Regions from separate parts of the Streptomyces bathyalis genome, predicted to be linked through region 1. Evidence: riboswitches for the same ligand, from Rfam matches in the RefSeq annotation. Region 1 holds a riboswitch; the other holds the start of a gene.
The links. Region 1 has a riboswitch for S-adenosylmethionine ahead of G4Z16_RS25960 (aminotransferase class V-fold PLP-dependent enzyme). Riboswitches for the same ligand answer to the same signal wherever they lie in the genome.
Positions count from the first base shown of each region.

Region 2: it holds a riboswitch for S-adenosylmethionine, as region 1 does, so the genes downstream of both, thrC (threonine synthase) here and G4Z16_RS25960 (aminotransferase class V-fold PLP-dependent enzyme) in region 1, are expected to answer to the same signal.

Region 1 is NZ_CP048882.1:5,998,281-6,003,328, reverse strand. Features, by position in the region: gene G4Z16_RS25975 (hypothetical protein) at 1-108, opposite strand, end outside; gene G4Z16_RS25970 (rhomboid family intramembrane serine protease) at 267-977, shown strand; gene G4Z16_RS25965 (Lrp/AsnC family transcriptional regulator) at 974-1,255, shown strand; gene G4Z16_RS25960 (aminotransferase class V-fold PLP-dependent enzyme) at 1,315-2,826, opposite strand; SAM riboswitch class IV at 2,894-3,013, opposite strand; gene trpD (anthranilate phosphoribosyltransferase) at 3,133-4,227, opposite strand; gene qcrB (cytochrome bc1 complex cytochrome b subunit) at 4,543-5,048, opposite strand, start outside.
Region 2 is NZ_CP048882.1:4,396,814-4,401,861, reverse strand. Features, by position in the region: gene G4Z16_RS19180 (MoaD/ThiS family protein) at 460-738, opposite strand; gene thrC (threonine synthase) at 735-2,036, opposite strand; SAM riboswitch class I at 2,056-2,207, opposite strand; gene G4Z16_RS19170 (glucosyl-3-phosphoglycerate synthase) at 2,352-3,311, shown strand; gene G4Z16_RS19165 (alpha,alpha-trehalose-phosphate synthase (UDP-forming)) at 3,378-4,913, shown strand; gene G4Z16_RS19160 (IS481 family transposase) at 5,035-5,048, shown strand, end outside.

The DNA of each region.
Region 1 (5,048 bases):
GTGGACGTACTCGACGACCCTGCTGGAGCGCGTCACGTCGAAGCGCGTCAGATTGCCGCAGAGTGTGCAACGCCACCGGGTTCCGGCCGTGGGCTTGGGGACCGACATGGATTCGACCTCATTCCTTCGAGCGTTCGCGGGCTTCGCTGCGGTGCGACCACGTGCGCGTGCGGTAACCCGACGAAAGCGCAGCATCGCCTGACGTAACCCTATGACCCTGCCGCACAGCGTGTGTCCCGAGGAGCCTGCCCAGTGGCCGAATCATCATGAACCGCACCGTGCCGAAGATTCCCGTCGTGACCTGTGCGCTCATCATCCTGTGCACCGTGATCTTCCTCACCGGCCCGGCCTCGGGTTTTCTGCCCGGCCACGGCAGCGGCACGTCCCTGCACCGGGCGCAAGCCGCGTACTTCAACCACTGGGGCGTCGTCCCTCGCACTCTGTGGAGCGGTGCCCTGCGGCCGTTCGTCACGCCTCTGACCGCGCTCTTCCTGCACGCGAGCTGGCTGCACCTGCTGGGGAATCTGCTCTTTCTCCATGTCTTCGGCGGCCCGGTGGAGATGCTCATGGGCCGCCTGCGCTTCGCCGTCTGCTATGTGAGCGTCGGCTACATCGCCATGCTCTGCTACGCGGCGGCGCACAGCCAGTCGGGGGAGACCCTGGTCGGGGCGTCCGGCGCGGTCTCGGGCGTGCTGGGGGCGTTCCTCTACCTCCATCCGAGGGCACGGGTCACCAGCCTCTTCCCGTTCCTCTACTTCCTGCCGCTGCGATTCCCCGCCTGGGTGGTGCTCGTCTTCTGGCTCGCCCTGCAGTGGATCGCGGCCCGCGGGGACACCGACGGACCGGGCGTGGCCTACCTCGCCCATGTGGTCGGATTCACCCTCGGCTTCCTCTACGCATGGGCGCGTTTCCGCCGTTTCCGTACGGCTACAGTGGGCACGCCCGCTCCGGCGACCCAGGGAGAGTCCACACCGTGATCACCTCGATCGTGCTCCTCAAGACCAGCCCCGAACGCATCCCCGAGATCGCCGAGCAGATCGCGGCGCTCGAGGGCGTCAGCGAGGTCTACTCGGTCACCGGTGCTCACGATCTGATCGCGATGGTGCGTGTGGCCAGGCACGACGACCTGGCGGACGTCATTCCCGGCCGGATCAGCAAGGTGCCGGGCGTGCTCTCCACGGAGACCCACATCGCCTTCCGCACCTACTCGCAGCACGACCTGGAGTCGGCCTTCGCCATCGGCCTGGACGCCTGAGGGCGCGGCCCCGCTTGCGGCGCGCGCCCCGGGGCCGCACCGGACGGCCCTGACGGCACTCAGGCGCTGAGCACACCCCGGGCGGCGGTCTCCGGGAGGGTGCCCGTCTCCGGGAGGGTGCCGGTCTCCGGAACGCAGCGCCCGTCCTCCGTGCGGTAGCGCAGACGGGCGCCGTCACGTACGAGTTCGCGCACGGCCCGTACGAACCTCTCCACGTGCTCCTCCGGTGTCCCCGCGCCGATGCTCACCCGTACGGCGTTCAGCGAGCGTCCCTCGGGCGCACCGCACTCGCCGGGGTCCTCGCTCCGGGCGCCCAGCAGCGCGCGCACCAGCGGATGCGCGCAGAAGAGGCCGTCGCGTACACCGATGCCGTACTCGGCGGAGAGGGCGGCGGCGACGTGCGCGCTGCTCCAGCCCTCGATGACGAAGGAGACGACGCCGACCCTGCGCTCCGCCTCTGCCCTGGCATCGGACGGCGCGCTCTCGTCGTCCACGCCGAAGAGCGAGAGCACCTTCACTCCGGGCAGCTCCGACAGGCCCGCCAGCAGCTTCGTGGTCAACTCCCCCTCGCGCGCGGCCAGTTCCGGGAACCCCGCACCGGTGAGCGCCTCGCAGGCGGAGGCAATGGAGTACGCGCCGATCACATTCGGCGACCCGGCCTCGTGACGGGCCGGTCCGTTCTGCCACTCCACCTCGACGCCGCCGTCCGCGTCCCGCGCGACCTTGCGGCTGGCCCCGCCGCCGGCCAGGTAGGGCTCGGCGGCGTCCAGCCAGTCGGAACGGCCCGCCAGCACCCCGGCCCCGAACGGCGCGTACAGCTTGTGCCCGGAGAACGCCACCCAGTCGACGTCCAGTTCGCCGATGTGCACGGGGCGGTGCGGTACGAGTTGCGCCGCGTCCAGCACGATCCGGGCTCCGTACCGGTGCGCCGCGGCGGCCAGCCGGCGTACGGGCCAGATCTCGCCCGTGACGTTGGACGCACCCGTCACGCAGACCAGCTTCGGGCCTTCGGGCGCCGCTGCCAGCGCACGCTCCAGCGTCCCGACGGCCTGTCCGGCCGAGCGCGGTGCGTCCAGGAGGACTGTCCGCGCACCGGCCGCCTGCCACGGGAGGAGCGACGCGTGGTGCTCCGTCTCGAAGACGAATACACGCGTGCCCTCAGGCAGCGCCGACGCCAGCAGGTTGAGCGAATCCGTGGTGGAGCGGGTGAAGACGACCTGGTCCGTGCTGCGGCAGCCGAGGAAGCGCGCCACGGTGGCGCGGCTCCGCTCGAAGACGGCGGTGGAGTGCTGGGAGAGGTAGCCGGCGCCACGGTGCACGCTGCCGTAGTACGGGGCGTACGCGGCGACGTCCTCCCACACGCTGCGCAGCACGGGCGCGCTCGCGGCGTAGTCCAGTGCGGCGTAAGGGAGTTCACCGCCCGTCGCGAGCGGCGCGCGCACATCCAGGCCCAGCACCGGCAGGGGCGCGGAGGCGGGGGCAGGGGCGGGGGCGGTGACGGACGTGGGCTCCGGAACGGCCTCGCGGGCCGGCGCGGGACGGTCGGTGGCGGACGCGATGAGCAGGCTCATGCGAAGTCTCCCTCGAATGCCGGGGACCCCTGGGCATACGCCTCCCCGCCGAAGGCAGGGGAAGAGGGATCCGTGCTTGCCGCACGACCCTGCTGTCGTACGGCCCGGTCATCACCCGGGGCACCCCACCACGGAAGGAGGGTTGCCGGACAGCGGGCCGGGGCCTTGATCGCTGTCGCTCGTGACCTGGCGGGAAGTATGGCACACCGTGCCGCGGGCTCCGCCACCTAGTCCGTATCCCGGACGGACGTGCGGGCGCCCCCTGGACCGGGGCCCAGGGGGCGGAGACTCAGCGGCACTCCGGTGTCACATATGGCTGGCAGTCACCCAGCGGTCCAGCGCGGCACGCGCGGCGCCGCTGTCGACCGACTCGGCCGCCCTGCCCATCGCCACGCGGATCTGCTCCGTCAGCGGGGCGTCTCCCGGTTCGAGAGCGACGAGTGCCGCGGCGGAGTTGAGCAGCACGGCGTCCCGCACGGGGCCGTGCTCGCCGTCCAGCAGAGCGCGGGCCACATCGGCGTTGTAGGCGGCGTCGGCGCCGCGCAGCGCTTCGACGGGCACGATGTCGAGGCCGACGTCACGCGGGTCGAAGGACTCCTCGCGCACCGCCCCGTCCCGTACGACCCACACCGTGGACGTGGCGGTGGTCGTCAGCTCGTCCAGCCCGTCGTCGCCGCGGAAGACAAGGGCGGACGAGCCGCGTTCGGCCAGCACGCCGGCCATGATGGGCGCCATGCGGGGATTGGCGACCCCCGTCGCCTGAGCCCGTACACGTGCGGGGTTCGTCAGCGGGCCGAGGAAGTTGAACGAGGTGGGGATGCCCAACTCGCCCCGCGCGTTGGCCACATGGCGCAACGACGGGTGGAACTTCACGGCGAAGCAGAATGTGATCCCCGCCTCCGAGGCCACCTCGGCCACGCGCTGCGGGCTCAACTCCAGATTGACGCCCAGCTTTTCCAGCACGTCCGTGGCACCGCTCGCGCTGGAGGCGGCACGGTTGCCGTGCTTGACGACCTTGGCACCGCACCCGGCGACGACGATCGCGGACATCGTGGAGATGTTGACCGTACGGGCCCTGTCGCCGCCCGTACCGACGATGTCGACGGTCGGGCCCGGCACCTCGATCACGTTCGCGTGCGCGTACATCGCCCGTACGAGACCCGAGATCTCCCCCACCGTCTCGCCCTTGGCCCGCAGCGCCACCGCGAAACCGGCGATCTGCGCGTCGGTGGCCTCGCCGCGCATGATGTTGTCCATCGCCCACGCGGTGGCGTCGGCGCTGAGATCCTCACCGGCGAGCAGCGATGTCAGTACGTCCGGCCAGGTTTTCGGACCTCCTGAGGTACCTCCCAGGCCAGAGGCTCCGGGGGCGGGAGAGCCGGAAGATGGAACGGCACTCATGATCCCTCCTGAGGTCATCGATTCGGCTGGGGCCCACGCACCCGTGGCCCGGCCCGGATCACCGGGTGCACCGGCGGCCGGCATGCGGGAGTACGGCGTGGGGGACGGCCCGGCATCAGGGCCCGGCCAGTCCCCACCCTAGCGGCACCCGTCCCCGGCCAGGACCTCCGTTCGGCGCGCGCGGGTCGGGGCCGGCGTTGCGGCACCGGTCGTCGAGCCGGACGCGGACGTGCGCGAGGGGCCGGGCTCCCCCTCGGGAAGCCCGGCCCCTCGTCCGTGGCTGCGCGGCCCGCACCCGGCGGCGCCGCTGGAGGCTCAGTGGTGGCCGTGGCCGCTCGTGAGCTCCTGGTACTCCTCGGCGGTCGGCTTGGGGATCTGCGCCTGCTCGCCGTAGTAGCCCTTGGAGAGCCGGGCGCGCAGCTTCTGCCCGCGGCCGACCTTCCGCTGGACGCCGTTCTCGTCCGTCTCCGGGCCGACCTCGTACGGCTTGTGCTGCTCGTGCGAGGTGAGCGTGTGCAGCTGCTCCTGGGAGAGCTGCTCGTGCACCTCGATGAACTCGCCGTGCGGGAGCCGCTTGATGATGCCGGACTCGCGACCGTGCAGCACCTTCTCCTTGTCGCGGCGCTGGAGCCCGAGACACGCGCGCCGGGTGATGAAGAAGACGACCACCGGCACCACGAAGAAGGCGATCCGCACGAACCATGTGATCGAGTTGATCGACAGGTCGAAGTGCGTTGCCACCAGGTCGTTGCCGCCGCCGATCAGCATCACCGTGTACCAGGCGATCCAGGCCGCGCCGAAGGCCGTACGTGTCGGGGCGT
Region 2 (5,048 bases), 1.6 Mb from region 1:
ATTACTGGCCCTTGCACGAGCCCGCACTTCGCGGACCCGGGTCAGACCTCACCTCCGGTACGGCCCCGCAGATGTGCGGAGGCTTACACCGGAAGGCGTCGACCGCGGCTGAATGTATCTGCACGGACGCCCTCTGCAACAGGTCGCGAAGACGAGAAATCTGAGCACCGACCGAGGGCCCAAAAGCCCGCAATATGCGGAGAAGCGGGGCAAGCATGGCCGGGCATAGCGTGCCAACACGACAATTGCCGCCCCGAATTCGGGCACAACTTGTCGCGTTCTCACATGCTCCCGGCACATGCCGGGTGAGTCTCTGGGGTGGGATTGGGCGCAACCCTATCGCGTCCCCACACGCGGAACCGCCCCCTCCGTTTCGTTCGGCGTTCCCGGAGAAGGCGGTTCGACAGTAGGGGAATCGGAGCCCGGCTCAGGGGGCCTTCACCGACCTCTCACGAGACCTCAGCAGCCCCCCGCAACCGCGGGAATGATGGACACACCGGCACCGTCCGGCGTCGGCGTCTGAAGGCCCTGCTCGAAGCGGACGTCGTCGTCGTTCACGTAGACGTTGACGAATCGGCGCAGGTTGCCCGAGTCGTCGAGCACCCGCGCACCGATGCCGGTGTGGTTGTTCTCAAGATCGGTCAGCACCTCGGAGAGGGTCGCACCCTCGGCGCTCACCTCCGCCTGCCCGCCGGTGTAAGTGCGCAGGATGGTCGGGATACGGACGTTCACGCTCATGATGCGAGACCAGCCTCTCGGAAGGAATCCAGGTTGGGACGGATGACGGCGGTCGGCCCGGTGGTGGGAGCCACCGCATCCAGGGTCTTCAGGCCGTCGCCCGTGTTGAGGACGACGGTGGTGAGGGACGGGTCGAGCCGGCCCTCCTCGATCAGTTTCCTCGTGACGCCGACGGTTACGCCGCCCGCGGTCTCGGCGAAGATCCCCTCGGTCCGCGCGAGGAGCTTGATCGCGTCGACGATCCGCTGGTCGTCGACGTCCTCCACCGCACCGCCGGTACGGCGCGCGATGTCCAGCACGTAGGGGCCGTCGGCGGGGTTGCCGATGGCCAGCGACTTGGCGATCGTCTCCGGGCGGACCGGGCGCACGACGTCGTGCCCGTCCTTGAACGCGCGGGAGACCGGGGAGCAGCCCTCCGCCTGCGCACCGAAGATCTTGTACGGCTTGTCCTCGACGAGGCCGAGGGCGATCAGCTCCTTGAGGCCCTTGTCGATCTTCGTGAGCTGCGAGCCGGAGGCGATGGGAACCACGAGCTGGTCCGGCAGCCGCCAGCCCAGCTGCTCGCAGATCTCGTACGCGAGGGTCTTGGAGCCCTCGGCGTAGTACGGGCGCAGATTGACGTTGACGAAGCCCCAGCCCTCGCCCGCGGGGTCGCCGATCAGCTCGGAGCAGAAACGGTTCACGTCGTCGTAGTTGCCCTCGATGCCGACCAGTTCGCCACCGTAGACCGCCGCCATGACGACCTTCCCCTGCTCCAGGTCGTGCGGGATGAACACGCACGAGCGAAGGCCCGCACGGGCTGCCGCGGCACCGACGGCGCCCGCGAGGTTGCCGGTCGAGGAGCAGGAGAGGGTGGTGAAGCCGAAGGCACGGGCGGCCTCCACGGCGATGGCCACGACGCGGTCCTTGAACGAGTGCGTCGGGTTGCCGGAGTCGTCCTTGATGTGCAGGGAGCCCGTGACGCCGAGCTCGCGGGCGAGCCTGTCGGCCTTGACGAGCTTGGTGAAGCCGGGGTTGATGTTGGGCTTCGTGGCGACGTCGGCGGGCACCGGCAGCAGCGGCGCGTACCGCCAGATGTTGTCCGGACCGGCCTCGATGCGTTCACGAAGCGCCGCTGGGTCGCCGCCGGGGAACTCGTATGCGATCTCCAGCGGCCCGAAACACGCCTCACAGGCGAAGACCGGACCGAGCGGGATGCGCTCCCCGCACTCGCGGCAGGAAAGTGCAGCTGCGGGGCCGAGCGAGGCGCCGGCTCCGGCCTTGTCGGCGGTCGTGCTGGCGGCAGCTTGAACAGCCATGATTCGGCGAGGCCCTTTCTCCTCATCTTCCCCGTGACGTATCTCGCCACGAGACGGAATTGGCACCTTCCCGAGCCGGGAGCCTCGCGATGTCATTACTCGTGCTGCGAGACCGGCTGGAGGGTTGCCGGGGCTTCAACGGGCCGTTCCCTCTGCCCCTCTGGATGAGCGGTGTGAAGTTGTCGGCGGTGGCCGAGAGCGCCGGGCCGGGACCCGGCATGCGATCGCCGTCCGCGTTGTTCAAGACTGTAACCGACAGGCCTGGTGGTTGAGACAGGCGTCCGTACCGCGAGATGGATCACAGGGAGTGGCCGCGTGCTGGAGGAAGTCGAACAGTGGCTGGCGCGCCGGTCGTACTCGTGCGCCGACCGTCCCATGACGGAGCTGCTGGCGGCGAAGCGGGCCACCGGCTCGCGGGTGAGCGTCGTGCTGCCCGCGCTGAACGAGGAGCGGACCGTCGGCCGCATCGTGTCGGTGATCCGGCGCGAGCTGATGGCCGGGGCCCCGTCGCTCGTGGACGAGCTGGTGGTGCTGGACTCCGGTTCCACGGACCGTACGGCAGAGGTCGCCGCCGACGCCGGCGCGCGGGTCGTGCACAGGGACGAGGTGCTCCCGAGGCTGCCCGCGCTGCCCGGCAAGGGTGAGGTGCTGTGGCGTTCGCTGCTGGTGACGAGCGGCGACATCGTCTGCTTCGCGGACGCCGACCTGGAGAACTTCTCCGCCGACTTCGTCTCCGGCGTCGTGGGGCCGCTGCTCACCGACCCCCGGCTGCGGCTGGTCAAGGCGATGTACGACCGGCCGCTCGGCGACGACCCGGCGGGTGGCGGACGGGTCACCGAGCTCGTCGCACGCCCGCTGCTGAATCTCCACTGGCCGCGGCTCGCGGGGTTCGTGCAGCCGCTCGGCGGAGAGTACGCGGCGCGGCGCACGCTGCTGGAACAGCTGCCCTTCCCCGTCGGCTACGGCGTCGAACTGGGCCTGCTCATCGATTCGTTGCACACGGTGGGCCTCGACGCACTCGCGCAGGTCGACGTCGGCGTGCGGCGGCACCGGAACCAGGACGGGCAGGCGCTCGGCCGCATGGCCGCCGCGATCCACCACACCGCACAGCTCCGTCTGGCGCGTGGCAGCCACCTCGTCAGGCCGACGCTGACGCAGTTCGAGCGGGGCGAAGCGGGCCCCGGCGGGTTCGCCCCGCGCAGCCACGCGGTCGACACGGTGGAGCGTCCACCGATGCGTGAGATCGCGGAGTACACGGAGCGGCGGGCCGCGTAGGCGGGGCCGCCGGGAGCGCGCAGCGCGTCACGTTTGCGTGGATCCGGCCGCGGCTAGGCTCGGGCCATGGTCGTCGAACGCGCACCCCAGCAGGCCCTGGCGGACGTACTGGTCGCGTCGAACAGGGGTCCCGTCTCATATTCCGTCACCGGGGGCACCACCCAGGCCGGAGGCTCTGGGGGAGGAGTGCTCTCCGCGAAGCGCGGCGGAGGCGGACTCGTCTCGGGACTCTCGGCCATCGCGACGGAAGGCGCCGGCGGCTCAGGCGGCAACGCCGTCTGGGTGTGCGCCGCTCTCGGTGAGGGCGACAGGGAGGCGGTGCGCCGCTCGGGCGGCAGGCCCGACCCGGCCGACACCGGTGGTCAGACCGTACGGATGCTGGACATCCCCGAGGACACCTTCACCGACGCCTACAACGGCATCGCCAACTCCGTGCTCTGGTTCGTCCACCACATGCTCTACCAGACGCCTCTGGAGCCGTCCTTCGGCGCGGAGTTCGAGCGGCAGTGGGCGTCGTACGAGCGCTACAACGCGGCCTTCGCCGACGCCCTTGCGGAGGAGGCGGCGGAGGGCGCGACGGTGCTGGTGCAGGACTACCACCTGACGCTGGTGCCCGGGCTGCTCCGCGAGCGCCGCCCCGATCTGCGCATCGGGCACTTCTCGCACACGCCGTGGGCGCCGCCGGACTACTACCGGATGCTGCCCGACGCCGTCGCGCGGCAGGTCCTGCGCGGAATCCTGGGCACCGACCGCGCCGCGTTCCTCACACGGCGGTGGGCGCGCGGATTCGCCGACTGCTGCGTGGACGTGCTGGGCGCGGCGGTCGGGGAGGACGAGTCGACGGGCGAGCTCGAGGTCGTCTGCGACGGCCGGACCACCCGCCTCGGGGTGCACGGGCTCGGCGCGGACGCGGAGTTCCTGCGGGCGCGCGCGGGGCGGGACGACGTCGAGGAACGGATCGCCATGCTGCGCGAGGAGATCGGCAGCGACGAGGACGGGCGGCCGCGCCGCGCGATCGTACGGGTCGACCGCACCGAGCTGTCCAAGAACATCGTGCGCGGACTGCACGCCTACGGCCGTCTGCTCGCGGACCGTCCCGAGTGGCACGGGCGCGTCGTGCACCTCGCTCTGGCCTACCCGTCGCGTCAGGACCTGGCCGTCTACCGCGACTACATGAGCGAGGTCTCGCGCGTCGCGGACGAGATCAACTCCACGTACGGGACGCCGGGCTGGACGCCGGTCGTGCTCTTCCTCAAGGACGACTTCGCGCGCTCGCTGGCGGCGTACCGGCTGGCCGACGTCGCCCTGGTCAACCCGATCCGCGACGGCATGAACCTGGTCGCCAAGGAGGTGCCGGTCGTCTCCGACGACGGATGCGCCCTGGTCCTCTCGCGCGAGGCGGGCGCGTACGCGGAGCTCGGCGAGGACTCCTTCGTCGTCAATCCGTACGACATCGCGGACACGGCCCGCGCGCTGCACGAGGCGCTGACGCTGGACCACGGCCGGCGGGCGGAGCGCACCAAGCGGCTCGCGGCGGCGGCGACAGCGACGCCACCGACCCGCTGGTTCCTCGACCAACTGCACGCGCTGCGGGGCGAGTAGCACCCGCTCCGGGCCTAGCTGTATTGATCACGAGCGTTGTTGACGTTCGTGGGTCTTGATCATGGCGAAGACCTCCGGTGTGGTGGAGGTGTCTAGGCTTCACCGCACAACGGAGGTCTTCGTGTCCCACCGTAA